Sinobacterium norvegicum: one gene and its partner. The protein of the gene in region 1 binds, or shares a complex with, the protein of each later gene. Links are inferred from orthologs where the notes say so. Each region holds a gene or a part of one and is shown in the gene's direction. Other genes may lie near its edges.

Region 1 (8,510 bases):
GATGTTTGGACTGATTTTGACTACCGCGTCCTAAAGGTCGACACATTAACAGGCGATGACCTGGCTTATCTGGTGTTGGTTGCCAACCCCGAGCACAACCCCGATGGTGATTTTTTACTGCAGCAGGGCCGTATAGCCAACCCCAATTCTGACTCTCGGCAGCCGGGCCTGACCTTTGCCGGTATCAGTGTTATCTCCCCTCGGTTATTTAATGGCTTTGACCCTACGGCTAAGGCGGCTCTTTCGCCTCTGCTTCGGGCGGCGGCTGATACAGGCAAGTTAGCCGGTCAACATTTTACCGGCGAATGGCTGGATATCGGCACACCCGAGCGCCTGGAACTGTTAAATAACACCGTGTCGCAGACAAAAACCGCCAGCGACTGATGATCTTATGGTGGCGACAGGTTAAACTGCGCGCAAATTAAGCGGACTATCCGCGTCATTCTTATTGTTGAGGTTGTTATGGCTGATTATCAAATTGCCCCATCTATCCTATCTGCGGACTTTGCCCGCCTGGGCGAGGAAGTGGAAAACGTGTTGGCCGCCGGTGCCGATATTGTGCATTTCGATGTGATGGATAATCACTACGTTCCCAATCTCACCTTTGGTCCGATGATCTGCTCGGCGCTGCGCGACTACGGTATAACAGCGCCCATCGACGTGCACCTGATGGTCAGCCCTGTTGATAGCTTGATTACTGAGTTCGCCAAGGCCGGTGCCACCTATATCACTTTCCACCCCGGTGGCAGTGAGCACATTGACCGCTCGCTACAGCTGATTAAGGACTTGGGTTGCAAGGCCGGTTTGGTACTCAACCCTGCCACCTCACCAGAAGAGCTCAAATATGTTATCGACAAGCTCGATATGATTCTGTTGATGTCGGTAAACCCTGGTTTTGGCGGCCAGAAATTCATTCCTTCAGTATTGGATAAGGTGGTCGAAGTACGCCGCATGATCGATGCCAGTGGCCGTGATATCCGTCTTGAGATCGATGGTGGTGTGACCCCGGATAACATCCGAGAGATTGCCGCCGCCGGTGTCGATACCTTTGTCGCTGGCTCGGCTATTTTCAACAAACCTGATTATAAAGATGCGATTGATGCGCTGCGCTCAGAACTCGCCAAGGCCTAAGCTCATGCAGGTGACAAAACCACAGGCGGTATTATTTGATCTCGATGGCACTCTGGTCGACAGCGTGCCCGATATCGCTCTCGCCCTCGATGCCGCACTGGCTGAGTTATCATTGGCCGAGGCGGGTATTGATCGTGTGCGGGACTGGGTGGGCAACGGCGCTCGAATATTGGTCGTTCGCGGACTTGCCTGGGGCTTGCAGCAGACGACAGAGTCGCTGTCCACCGAGCAGATAGATCGAGCTGAACAGTTGTTTCGCCAGCATTACAGCCGTTACCTTAATCAGGCCAGTGCTCTTTACAGTGGCGTCACAGAGTACCTGTCTTGGTTACATGCTCAGGCTGTGCCAATGGCTGTTGTCACCAACAAACCGATAGCCTTTGTGCCGGCCTTGTTGAGCGGCTTGGGGATTGATGGTTTCTTTGACGTGGTATTGGGTGGTGATAGTGTCGATAACAGCAAGCCGCATCCGCAAATGCTGCTAGTGGCCTGTCAGCGGCTCGGCGTTGAGCCACAGCAGTGCTGGATGGTAGGCGATTCCTGTAACGATATCGAGGCAGCCAGGGCGGCGGAGATGCCGGTTGTCGGTGTTAGCTATGGCTATAACCATGGCCGCGACATCGCTCTCGATCGCCCCGACCGGGTGGTGGACAGCCTGAACGAATTGATTATGTAGCGGCCGACGGCAGTGTTAATAATGCAGGGCTTGGTTAAATCCACAGCCTTGGTTACAATGACTGTCTAAATTTAATCGATGTCTTTTAATTGTTGGGGTATTACGGTGGCACTTTCCATAGGTAGGCAAATAGTGGCCTTATCGATGCGGGATATAACCTGTTGGCGATGGTGATGGAAATGATGGCCTGCGCCACGGCGTAGGCAATGTGTTTTTATGACTTAAAATTTGCTCTCAGGATACACCATGACACCACAACAATACGCTGAGCTTGCGGCCCAGCCCTATAACCGTATTCCGGTTGTTCGCCAAGTACTTGCCGATATGGATACCCCTGTGTCGGCCTATCTCAAACTCGCCGATGGGCCTTACTCCTACCTGTTTGAATCCGTTCAGGGTGGTGAGAAGTGGGGGCGCTATTCGATTATTGGCCTGCCCTGTAAAACCCTGTTAAAGGTGCAGGGCTCGCTGGTGGAGGTCATTACTGACGGTGAGGTGATAGAATCGCTGTCCAGCGACGACCCGCTCGAGTTTATCGAGCAGTTTCAAGCCCGTTATCGTGTCCCAGACCTGGCTGACCTGCCGATGTTTAACGGCGGCTTGGTAGGGTATTTTGGCTATGACACCGTGCGCTATATCGAGAAACGACTCAAAGACAGCTGCCCCGATGATCAAATTGGCACGCCAGACATTCTGCTAATGGTCTCTGAGGATGTGCTGATCTTCGACAACCTGTCGGGTATTTTGCACCTGATCACCCACGCCGACCCCAGTGATGAGCAGGCTTACGATAAAGCCCAGGCTCGCTTGGATGAATTGGAGCGAAAGCTGCCTCTTCCCGGGCCGGCCTTGGATACCCTTGCCATCCATGATGACGGTCAGGGTGATATGACTGAGGATGATTTCATCTCAGTCTTCGGTCAGCAGGCATTTGAGCAGGCGGTGAAGGAAATTAAAGAGTTTGTCCTCGCCGGTGATGTCATGCAGGTGGTGCCCTCGCAGCGTCTGCAGGTGCCGTTTACCGCTCAGCCGATCAACCTCTATCGCTCATTGCGCCGGTTAAACCCATCACCCTATATGTATTTTATCAATATGGATGATTTCCATATTGTCGGCTCGTCGCCGGAGATTCTCGCCCGGGTTGAAAACGGTGAGGTGGCGGTGCGACCGATAGCGGGTACCCGCCGCCGTGGTTATGACGAGGCTGAAGATATCGCCTTGGAAGAAGAGTTATTGGCTGACCCGAAAGAAATTGCCGAGCACTTGATGTTGATCGATCTTGGTCGTAATGATGCCGCCAGAGTCTCAACCATTGGCAGCGTTGTTGTTGGTGAGCAAATGTTGGTCGAGCGCTACTCCCATGTCATGCATATTGTGTCGAATGTCAGCGGCAAAATTAAAGACGGCTGCAGCTCGATGGATGTGCTGCGGGCAACCCTACCAGCCGGCACATTAAGCGGTGCACCCAAGATACGAGCGATGGAAATCATCGATCAATACGAGCCGGTCAAGCGAGGTATTTACGGTGGTGCTGTCGGCTACCTGTCGTGGAATGGCAATATGGATACGGCCATCGCCATCCGTACCGCGGTGATTAAAGATAACATCTTAAACGTTCAGGCTGGTGCCGGAGTTGTTGCCGACTCTGTGCCAAAACTGGAGTGGAAGGAAACCATGAACAAGGCGCGAGCAATCTTCCGCGCTGCCATTATGGCCCACCCTCAGTAACCAGTACCGGCATAGGAATTGAAGCATGTTATTAATGATCGATAATTACGACTCTTTTACTTACAACGTCGTGCAATATTTGGGTGAGCTCGGCGCTGATGTGCAGGTGTATCGCAACGATGAAATAACCATCGAGCAGATTAAAACACTGGCGCCAGACCATATTGTTATTTCCCCAGGCCCCTGTACCCCTAATGAGGCTGGCATTTCGATGAAAGTCATTGAGGAGTTTGCTGGCAAGCTGCCTATCTTAGGGATTTGTTTGGGGCATCAGAGTATTGGCCAAGTGTTTGGCGGCAATATCGTACGTGCCGGGCGGGTGATGCATGGTAAGATATCGCCGGTTTTTCATAACAACAGTGGTGTATTTAGTCAGCTTTCTCTGCCCTTTAATGCCACCCGTTATCACTCGTTGGTAATCGATAAAGAGACGTTGCCAGCCTGCTTAGAGCTGACGGCGTGGACTGAATATGAAGATGGCCGCATCGAAGAAATCATGGGTGTGCGTCACAAAGAGCTGGTGATAGAGGGGGTGCAGTTCCACCCAGAGTCTATCTTGACTGAACATGGCCATGACTTACTGGCCAATTTTTTACGTTATACCAGCGGCCGCCGCTAGCGTATGGCCGGTTAATAATTTCAGGATTTAGCATGGATATACAGCAGGCGATTGCCCGTCTAATGGACGGAGAAAGCTTAACCACAGCAGAGATGACCGAGGTGATGACGGCGGTGATGACCGGCGCTGCAACCGATGCCCAAATTGGCGGTTTACTGGTCGCCTTGAGAATGAAGGGTGAGACTGTTGAAGAGCTTGTCGGCGCCGCGACAGTGATGCGAGCGCTATCAACCAAGGTGACGGTTGAGGGTGAAAACCTCGTTGATATTGTCGGTACCGGTGGTGATGGCTCCAGCCTTTTTAATGTCTCGACAGCCTCCAGTTTTGTTGCTGCAGCGGCCGGTGCGCAGGTGGCGAAGCACGGAAATCGCTCGGTGACCTCTCGTTCCGGCAGTGCCGATTTGCTTGAGGCCGCCGGCGTCAGGCTGGATCTTACCGCCGAGCAGGTGGCGCTGGCGGTAAAAGAAGTGGGCCTCGGCTTTATGTTTGCCGTAAACCACCACAGCGCGATGAAGCATGCTATTGGCCCGCGTAAGGAATTAAAGGCCAGAACCATTTTTAATCTTTTGGGGCCGTTGACTAATCCGGCGGGTGTCACCAACCTGTCGCTGGGTGTGTTCTCCAAGGCTTGGGTGCGTCCCTATGCCGAGGCGATGCGCCAGCTGGGTGCTGAACACGTGATAGTGGCGCATTCCGAAGACGGTCTCGATGAATTCAGTATTGCTGCCAAGACCTTTGTCGCCGAATTAAAAGACGGTGTCATCACCGAGTACACCGTGGTACCAGAAGATTTTGGTCTGCAGCGCGGTTCTCTGGAGGATGTGGTTGTCAGTGGCCCAGATGAGAGTTTGGCGATGATTAAGGCGGCCTTCAGCCAGAGCAATGAGACAGCAACCGATATGGTGGCGATGAACGCCGGTGCAGCCCTTTACTGCGCCAATATCGCATCGACCTTAAAAGAAGGTGTTGCGATGGCCCAGGATGCTATTGGCTCCGGTGCCGCGAAACACAAGCTTGCCGAGTTGGCAGAATTTACCCAGACGCTAATCGCGGCTAATAAATAACAAGCTCTGAACAGAGCGAGAATACTATGACAACACCCACTATTTTAAAGACTATTGTCAATCGCAAGCACGAAGAAGTTGCCGAACGTAAGGTTGTTCGTAGCTATAGCGAACTGCAGCAAATAGCGGAACAGGTTTCCAAGCCCCGCGGATTTGTTGCCGCAATGGAAGAGAAAATCGCTGCTGGTAAGGCCGCTGTGATCGCCGAGATTAAGAAAGCATCGCCCTCCAAAGGTGTTATTCGCCAAGATTTCTATCCCGAGCAAATAGCCAAGAGCTACCAAAAGGGCGGGGCGGCCTGTCTGTCAGTCTTAACCGATGTCGATTTCTTCCAGGGCAGTAATGAGTATTTGCAGATTGCCCGTAACGCCTGTGACCTGCCGGTTATTCGCAAAGATTTTATTATCGATGAATATCAGGTGATGGAAGCCCGGGCCATTGGTGCGGATTGTATTTTGTTGATTGCCGCCTGTCTTGACGATGTGCAGATGAAAAAGCTGGCCGATCTGGCGCAATGGCTGGGCATGGATGTATTGATCGAGGTGCACAACCTCGAAGAGCTCGAGCGCACGCTGCCGCTGGAGACCCGTTTGATTGGTATTAACAACCGCAATCTGCACACCTTCGATTGCACGCTGGATACCACCTTCGATCTGCTGGCGCAGATTCCTGAGGACCGTATCGTGATTACCGAGAGTGGTATCCATTGTATCGATGATGTGATGGCCATGCGCGGCCATGATGTTAATGCTTTCTTGGTCGGAGAGGCCTTTATGCGTGCCGACGAGCCGGGCGACCAGCTGATGCGTTTATTCTTTTAACGCTAAATTATAAACAACAAAAAAGGCGCTAATAAGCGCCTTTTTTGTTGTTTGATGTATTAGCGTATAGCTGCCTATCGGGTGCCGAATACCACCATGGTCTTGCCTTTCACATTGACCAAACCTTGCTCTTCCAGGGTTTTTAAGACACGGCCAACCATCTCTCGTGAGCAGCCTACAATGCGTCCAATTTCCTGCCGGGTAATCTTTATTTGCATGCCGTCGGGGTGGGTGAGTGCATCGGGTTGCTTGCACAGGTCTAACAGTGCTCGGGCGACACGTCCGGTGACATCTAAAAAGGCCAAGTCTCCAACTTTGCGGGTGGTCTGGCGAAGGCGCTTAGCCATTTGAGTGCTCAGCGCATAGATGACATCAGGATAGTTTTCACACAGCTCATTAAACTTTGCGTAACTGATTTCGGCTACTTCACATTCAGTTTTGGCGCGGACCCAAGCGCTGCGGGAGTCCTGATCAAACAGGCCCATTTCGCCAAAAAAATCGCCTTTGTTCAGGTAGGCGACGATAATTTCACGGCCATCACTGTTGTCTTCAATGGCAACGGTTACCGAGCCGCCAATGATAAAGTACAGCGAATCACTACGATCACCGGCATAGATAATCGTGCTGCGCACAGGATAGCGACGCTTGTGACAATGCTGTAGAAAGTCATCTAAGCCTTTAATTTCTGGTTGTAAAGCAAGCATAAGTAAAAACACACCTATAAAAAAGTAATAGGTTTAAAAAATGGAGAAGCAGTGATATTAGCGCATATTATTATATTAGTGGCGTAATTAAGGCTGCTCGCCTCCCCCTATAACTCAACAATATACACAAGTATACGGTCAATAACAGCGCCGAGGCCTGATATAACGCGGCGGTTGTAGGAACTGTGACCGCTATCATCTTTTATCCACAGGTGGCGACATAGGTAATAAGGTGGGCGATGGGGCAAATAATTTCAGCAGAAAAACTGGGCAAAGTCTCGTATAATCGAGCGATGATAAAAAAGTGTCGACGGTGTAATGAGGTTATCAGCATCGTTAGACAGTATTCATTAGATAACACAGTAGAGTGAAGCTATGAAAGCGACCGTAAAATGGGTTGATGGCGCAATGTTTGTCGGTGAAACCGGCAGCGGTAACAGTGTGATTATGGATGGCCCGGAAGATCACGGCGGCCGTAATATGGGGCCACGTCCGATGGAAATGTTGCTGCTGGGTGTCGGTGGTTGTTCCAATTTCGATGTGATGAGTATGCTGAAAAAGTCCCGTCAGCAGTTTACCGATTGTAAGGTCGAGATTACTGCTGAGCGTGCCGACGCGGTGCCGGCAGTGTTTACCAAGATTCATCTGCACTTTGTCGTCACCGGCAAGGCGTTGAAGGAGGCGCAGGTAAAGCGAGCGGTATCGTTATCGGCAGAGAAATACTGTTCGGCTTCGATTATGCTGGGAGCGGCCGGTGTTGAAATCAGTCATGATTACGTTATTGTCAACGAAGAATAAGTTGTTGCTCAGCGAAAAAGGCGGCCGATGGGCCGCTTTTTTTTGCTTACTTCTTAAATACGGTAAGTTGTTGCCGTCATGGCCTTCGCGGTCAGGCTCATCAGCTCTTTGACTGGCTTGGGGAATTTAAGACCGCCTGCGTCGAGGGCGAGGGTGGCGTGTTGCTCCTCATCGACCAACATTTGCCGGAGGATTGCCCGGCTGCGCTGGTCGTTCGGGTCAATTTGTTCGAGATGATCTTGCAGGTGTTTGCAGACCTGATCCTCGGTCGCGGCGACAAAGCCGAGGCTGTATTTATCGCCAATAAAGCCAGCTGCGGCACCGATGCTGAAGGACAGGCCATAAAACAGCGGGTTTAGCAGGCTGGGTTGGCTGTTGAGCTGACGCAGACGCTGCTCACACCAGGCAAGGTGGTCAATCTCTTCAGCGGCGGCATGGTTCATCGCCTCGGCCACCTCCGGCAGTTTGGCGGTGGTGGCCTGGCCCTGATAGAGTGCCTGGGCGCAGACTTCGCCAGTATGGTTGATGCGCATCAAGCCGGCAATATGGCGGCAGTCCTGCTGATCGATGGATTCATCATACTGATTGGCGGGATTGTCGCGGGTGGCCTGTGCGGCACCAGGAATCAGAGTCCGCAATGCGGTATCGGCATTGAGGCAGAGTCGGTCAAGAAAAGAAAGTTTCGGCGATGTCATAGCGCTATACCTTGGTGCTGCTGATTACCACGCTATGATATCAGTTGTTGCCGACCAGTGCAGACCAATGTTTTAACACCAGCTGTAATTGATGAATATCGACCGGTTTGGCGAGGTGGTCGTTCATGCCAGCGGCAATACAGTCCTCCTTGTATTGGCTCTGCACATGCGCAGTCAGTGCCAGAATTGGCGTTGGCTGTAGATTGTTTTTTTGCTCCCACAACCGTATCGCTCGGGTTGCCTCTATACCGTTGAGTACGGGCATCTCACCGTC
Region 2 (5,962 bases), 1.4 Mb from region 1 along the record:
CGGGTGCTGTGACGTGCGATTAATACCATCGCCTCAACCAGCGAGTTAACGACAAAGCTTTCAGCGCTGTTGTCAGGGTTGGTGAACTTTAATCCATAGCAAAGCTCAGTAACGCGGTGCTCTACCTGAATACGGGTGTTCATTTCCATAAAGAAGTGACTGGAGCCATCGACGATACATTCGAAGGTTGAGACACTATCCAGACCAACGGCACCACCAAACTTGGCGGCTTCGTTTTCCATTTTCTCCAACACAACCAGGTCTTGCTTCAGCGTTGCTATTTCAGCCGCTGGCGCCTTGCGTTGCTCTGCATCGCTGATGGTTAATTTAAGCTCTTCAACCGTCACGCTAACTTCTAATAGCTTTTGTTCATGCATCTGCAACGAACAATCACGACCACCCATGGTAATACACCAGTCGCCGTTACCGACAACTTGAATCTCTTGGTGACGTGTGGTTTCAATATTCAGTTCTGCAAGAATATTCTTGTTATCGCCGACGCCGTTACATTTCACCTCGTTGAGGATTTCCAGTGCAAGCTCTGGTGCCCGGGCTGAGGCCAAAACAATGCGCTCTTCCAGTGTACCCTGATAGCTGTTTGGCGCAGGTAGAATACGCTGTCCCTTGCCGCCGCCGCCAGAAATAGCCTTCATGCGAACACGGTTTTCAGGATACTGTTCAAACATCTTGGTCACAGCAACAATTAACTGCTCACCCAGTTCTTCGACGGTGAAAAGATCAATGCCTTTTTCGAACGAGGCGGTCAAAATCGCATTGGTTTTCTCTTCCAGTGACAACACATCGCTGTCGAGCACTGTCGCATCAACAGCCAGGTCTTGATCTGCCACCAGCTTTTTAAGGCCGTCTAAATCTTTATGCTTTTTCAATACCGTTAGGGTACTGGCATTATCGATACCCGGCGTCACCGATACACCGTTACTCAATGCGGTACGTTTGGCTTCATCCTTCAAGCCAGCATCACGCACGGTATTAGCGCAGGGGCCAATAAAGTTTAGGCCCGCGTTTTCCATCGAGCGAACCATCTCTTCATCTTCGGCCATAAAACCGTAGCCAGTAAAGATAGAGTTGTAGCCGTTATCGTGAGCAATGGCAATGATTTGACGAATACGCTGCTGACGCTCTTCCTTATCTGCACCGGTGTAATCAGGTACACGGTGTACACGGCTGGGGTCCGTCAGCTTACGTAATTCTGGCGCCAAAGCATTGGCATAGGTAATGGAATCTTTTTCGGAAAGCAAAATGCCGTAGTTATTAATGCCCATTTCGTCGAAAACATCCATCGCTTCCTTGCGGATAGGACCACGGCAAATAATTAACGGCTTTAAGTCGTTACAGGCAAAGCTTTTAACCCACTCACTGCTGCTGTTAGCCAGGCTACGATCAGCGTGGATTTTAGGGTTGTTCAAATAATGGTTATTACTTGTCATTGGATAAACCTCTTAATCTTTCTCAATCTTGCCTATTAGTGGAATTCACGCTGCACATCAGCCATCGGTTCTGGCTTGTAATGGCGCATGTGGAATGCCAGCTGTTCTGCCATCAGTTTACGAAGGTCAGAAGGCATAACGATTTGCGAGATAGAACCTAAGCTCAATGCTTCGTTCGGGTTCATCAGCTCTTTTTCATAACGTGTAACAAGCAGTGCCTCTTCGGCAGCAACCCAGGCTTGAACATCGGCTTCTGCCGCCGCCTTCCCTTCTTCCTGAGTAAGACCGTTAGCTACCTGCTCTGCGGTCGCTGCCGCCACACGCTGAGCAACACTGCCGCGAATATCACGCAACTCTTTCTTATAGACATACTCAACACCGGCAGGCCCCATTACCGCAGCTCGGGTAGTCGGCAGAGCACAAACAAAGTCAGCACCTGTTGGGTAGTTGTTGTATGACGCGTAGGCACCACCAAAGGCGTTGCGAATAATCATCAAGAATCTTGGCGTACGAAGATCGATAATCGCATCCAGCATGGCACGGCCAGCCTGTACAATACCACCGGCTTCTTGCTCAGAACCCGGCAGGAAGCCAGTGGTATCTTCAAGGAAAATAACGGGAATGTTATAGACGTTACAGAAGCGGATAAAACGCGCATTCTTATAGGCTGCAGCAATATCGATTTGTCCCGATGACACCGCCGAGTTATTGGCGACAAAACCAACCACATTACCGCCGAGACGGCCCAGTGCCGTAATGGTGTTACGAGCACGTTCGGGCTGGATTTCGGTATAATCGCCGTGATCACAGATCTGCTGGATAATAATAGAAATATCAAGCGGTGTATTGAAGCCTGTAGGCGAGTTGAAAGCCTTCTTCAATAGGATATCGATATCCCAGGTCTTACGATCGACAGGGTCTGAGGTTGGCTGAAATGGTGCCAGCTCTGCATTACTTGAAGGCAGGTAGTTGAGTAACTCTTTCACCTTTTGAAGTGCCGCCACCTCATCTTCAACAACAAAATCAGTCACACCGCTTTGCGAGTGAACGCCAGGGCCGCCCAACTCATCAGGGGTTACGTCTTCACCGAGGACAGACTTAACAACACCAGGGCCGGTTAAACCGAAGAAGGTTTCATTCGGTTGTATCAGGAACGAGCCCTGACGCGGTAGATAGGAGCCGCCACCTGCGTTAAAACCAAACATACACATAACCGAAGGAACGACACCGTTGATTTTACGCAGTGCGGTAAAGGCTTCTGCATAACCATCAAGACCACCAACACCGGCAGGTATAAAAGCACCCGCAGAGTCATTTAAGCCTATCAATGGAATCTTACGCTTACCGGCCAGCTCAAAAAGTTTGGCCAGTTTCTTACCGTTAGTCGCATCCATTGAACCGGCGCGAACGGTGAAATCATGACCATAAAGAGCAACGTCACGGCCATTGATATTGACAATAGCGGTGACAAGCGAAGCGCCATCGAGGTTTTTACCCCAGTTTTGGTAGAGGATGGTTGGTTCTTTATCGGTGAGAACTTGAATACGCTCCCAGATGGTCATACGTTTTTTCTGGTGTTGCTTGGTCACACTGGCAACACCGGCGGCCTTCTTAGGACGCTGAATAAGATCATAGCCAGACTTTAAGCTTTCTTCATAAAGGCCGGGCTCGTAGGAGATCTGACCAGGAATGGTAAACTCAACTTCTTTTTCCTCTGCAAATGGATTTGCCAAAGATGGAGTCTGCTTTGTTGTTTTTGTCATAAGTTATTCTCAACTCAACGTATTGAAACCTAAGAAAATAGCGTCTTGGCCTTGTGGGCAAATCTCGATACTATCGATGCAATGTGCGACAACTGCCCGCGCACTGCACCTTATTAGGTACTTACTGCCACTTACGGCATATTTATTTATTGCCCATTTTAATAAAATCGGCGACTAACACATAGCCTTAATTAGCTAAATTTATCATTATTATTGACTGTTTTGCTACGCATACTGCTGCGTTTTAGCCCTGTTGCCATAAAAATCAGCATTAAAATATGATTTTAAGTACGCAATGTCAATGTATTAAACGCTCATCGATACAGACAATTAAGCTCATTGAGGCTAGTATTGAACCCATTCAAAGCGTTAAAATCCACGCCGATTGGGGGCAAACCACTGCATCCCCTCCCCTGCGTTAACAATGAGCGACAGCCAGTGACTATCAGCATCAACCTCTACAGCGAGGCCATCGAGTACCAAGCCGATAGCAATTTGCTGTTTGAGCCCATCCACCAACAGCCTGGCGCAGTCTTTCTCGACAGTGGTAACTACCACTCTGCACACGGGGCGACTGATATAATAACGGCCTTCCCGCAACAACGCATTCGTTACGATGGCCATACACTGAAGATTAACAACTCTTCATCGGCTGCTACATTAGAACAGGCCATCGCCCGTATTAAACCACTGCTCAACGTATTCAAAACGACGAATAAAAACAGCTCGTTTAATTTTATCGGTGGGCTAATTTTTCAAAGCAGCTATGAACTCGGTGCCAAGATGCTGGGCATCGATAGCAACGCCAGTGCCGACGACCTTGCCATGCTCAATGCCGGCATTTATCACTGGTGCATCTGCAACGACCATCACCAAAAAACCACCACCCTAATCAGTGTTTCTGACCAGGGACGCGAACAGCTCGAACAATATAAACAAACCTATTATCAACAACGGGCAACACCGCTGTCATCGTTTACTATCACCGAGGCTTTTTCGCCATCGATGAGCAGGCAACAGTACCAGCACAGGTTCGAGCAAATAAAGCGCTACATCGTCGCAGGCGATTGTTATCAGGTCAATTTTAGCCAGCACTTTCAGGCGGGCTACCAAGGCAATAGCTGGCAGGCATATAAGGCACTCAAGTCGGCACTGCCCTCACCTTATTCTGCTTACTTCAATACCGGTGACCACCAAATCTTGAGCCTGTCACCCGAACGCTTTATTCAGGTCGAAAACGGTAAGATCGAAACCAAGCCGATTAAAGGCACGCGTCGACGAGGCCACAGCAGCAGCGAAGATCAACAACTGGTAAAAGAGTTACAACAATCCGGCAAAGATCGAGCTGAGAACTTGATGATTGTCGACCTGCTTCGCAACGACATCAGCAAGAGTGCCAAGCATGGATCCGTCCGCGTTCCCAAACTGTTTGAGGTCGAAAGTTTTGCCAACGTTCATCACCTGGTCAGCACCATCACCGCTGAGCTAGCCGAAGACTGCAGTCAAATCGAACTACTCAGTCGTGCATTTCCTGGCGGCTCCATCACTGGCGCCCCGAAAAAACGTTCAATGGAAATCATCGCAGAGCTGGAACAGATTGGTCGCTCAGCCTACTGTGGCTCAATCGGTTATGTTAGCTTTAACGGATACGCCGACAGCAATATTGCTATCAGAACCATGGTGGCCGACGGCCAACACATTCACTGCTGGGGCGGCGGCGGCATCGTCATGGACTCCGATCTCGACGAGGAGTACCAAGAGTCACTGACCAAGGTGCAGTTGTTAATGACCACCCTAGAAAATTTGTAAATCCGCAACAATAAGACATAAAAAAACCCGCTATCAGCGGGTTTTCTCTCTCGCCTAGGCGAATATTATAAAGCCAAGTCGCGGTTACTGGCCTTAATAAACTCTTTCTTTAAATCCTCGAAGGTCTGCACAGCCGGAAACTGTGGGAATTCATCGATCACGTTCTGCGGCGAGTGGAACAGAATACCCGCATCAGCCTCTGCCAACATCGTGGTGTCATTGTAAGAATCGCCAGCGGCAATAACACGATAATATAGGCTGTGAAAAGCTATAACGGACTGACGTTTGGGGTCTTTTTGACGCAAGTGATAGTTAACCACCTTACCTGATTCGTCAGTTTCTAGCCGATGACACAACAATGTCGGGAAACCAAGCTGTGCCATTAAGGGCTGAGAAAACTCATAGAATGTATCCGATAGAATCACTACCTGGAAACGCTCTCGCAACCAGTCGATAAACTCGCGTGCGCCCTCTAACGGTGCAAGCGTGGCAATAACTTCTTGAATTTCGTTTAAGCCCAGACCGTGTTTCGCCAATATATCGAGGCGCTGCTTCATCAACACATCATAATCAGGAATATCACGAGTCGTCGCCTTCAACTCCTCAATACCTGTCTTTTCAGCAAACTTAATCCAGATCTCAGGGACCAAAACACCTTCAAGGTCTAAACATGCGATTTCCACGGCAAACTCCCAACAATTGTTATAGCTAATTATGTTGCGCCAAATCTACCTTGTTAGAAATTCAATAGCAACAAACTACTTACCCGCGGGGTGATTACTTGGCAATTCTAGCCAAGACCTTGCGCCCCTTTACCTTACCCGCCGTCAATTGCTTTAACGCCAACTTAGCATCGGCTTCAGCCACCGCCACGTAACTGACACGATCGAAGATGGTAATATTACCAACGGCCTTGCCGGTTAACAGCTGATTGGCCGTTAG

Evidence for each region. Proteins that work in one complex are often made in the same cells at the same time.
Region 2: the proteins of L9P87_RS07835 (region 1) and pabB are in contact, whole or in part, in a solved structure (PDB 8RP0), measured with the Escherichia coli proteins. The link is inferred for Sinobacterium norvegicum from one-to-one orthologs.

The regions. Positions count from the first base shown.
Region 1 is NZ_CAKLPX010000001.1:1,746,008-1,754,517, reverse strand. Bases 2,492-5,357 are described here. They hold L9P87_RS07835 (anthranilate synthase component II), read left to right. Parts: upstream 2,492-3,560; coding sequence 3,561-4,154; downstream 4,155-5,357. Other genes in these bases: trpC (indole-3-glycerol phosphate synthase TrpC), read left to right, coding at 5,245-5,357; trpD (anthranilate phosphoribosyltransferase), read left to right, coding at 4,187-5,218; trpE (anthranilate synthase component I), read left to right, coding at 2,492-3,535. Also shown: N-acetylmuramate alpha-1-phosphate uridylyltransferase MurU, read left to right, coding at 1-384; rpe (ribulose-phosphate 3-epimerase), read left to right, coding at 463-1,131; L9P87_RS07845 (phosphoglycolate phosphatase), read left to right, coding at 1,136-1,807; more of trpE, read left to right, coding at 2,054-2,491; more of trpC, read left to right, coding at 5,358-6,039; cAMP-activated global transcriptional regulator CRP, read right to left, coding at 6,114-6,743; L9P87_RS07815 (OsmC family protein), read left to right, coding at 7,119-7,541; coq7 (2-polyprenyl-3-methyl-6-methoxy-1,4-benzoquinone monooxygenase), read right to left, coding at 7,595-8,236; L9P87_RS07805 (hybrid sensor histidine kinase/response regulator), read right to left, coding at 8,277-8,510. UniProt on the Escherichia coli protein: Part of a heterodimeric complex that catalyzes the two-step biosynthesis of 4-amino-4-deoxychorismate (ADC), a precursor of p-aminobenzoate (PABA) and tetrahydrofolate.
Region 2 is NZ_CAKLPX010000001.1:314,167-320,128, reverse strand. Bases 2,798-5,791 are described here. They hold pabB (aminodeoxychorismate synthase component I), read left to right. Parts: upstream 2,798-3,562; coding sequence 3,563-5,020; downstream 5,021-5,791. Other genes in these bases: thrH (bifunctional phosphoserine phosphatase/homoserine phosphotransferase ThrH), read right to left, coding at 5,086-5,703; L9P87_RS01470 (acyl-CoA carboxylase subunit beta), read right to left, coding at 2,798-3,211. Outside these bases: L9P87_RS01475 (ATP-binding protein), read right to left, coding at 1-1,448; more of L9P87_RS01470, read right to left, coding at 1,484-2,797; ATP-dependent RNA helicase DbpA, read right to left, coding at 5,798-5,962. UniProt on the Escherichia coli protein: Part of a heterodimeric complex that catalyzes the two-step biosynthesis of 4-amino-4-deoxychorismate (ADC), a precursor of p-aminobenzoate (PABA) and tetrahydrofolate.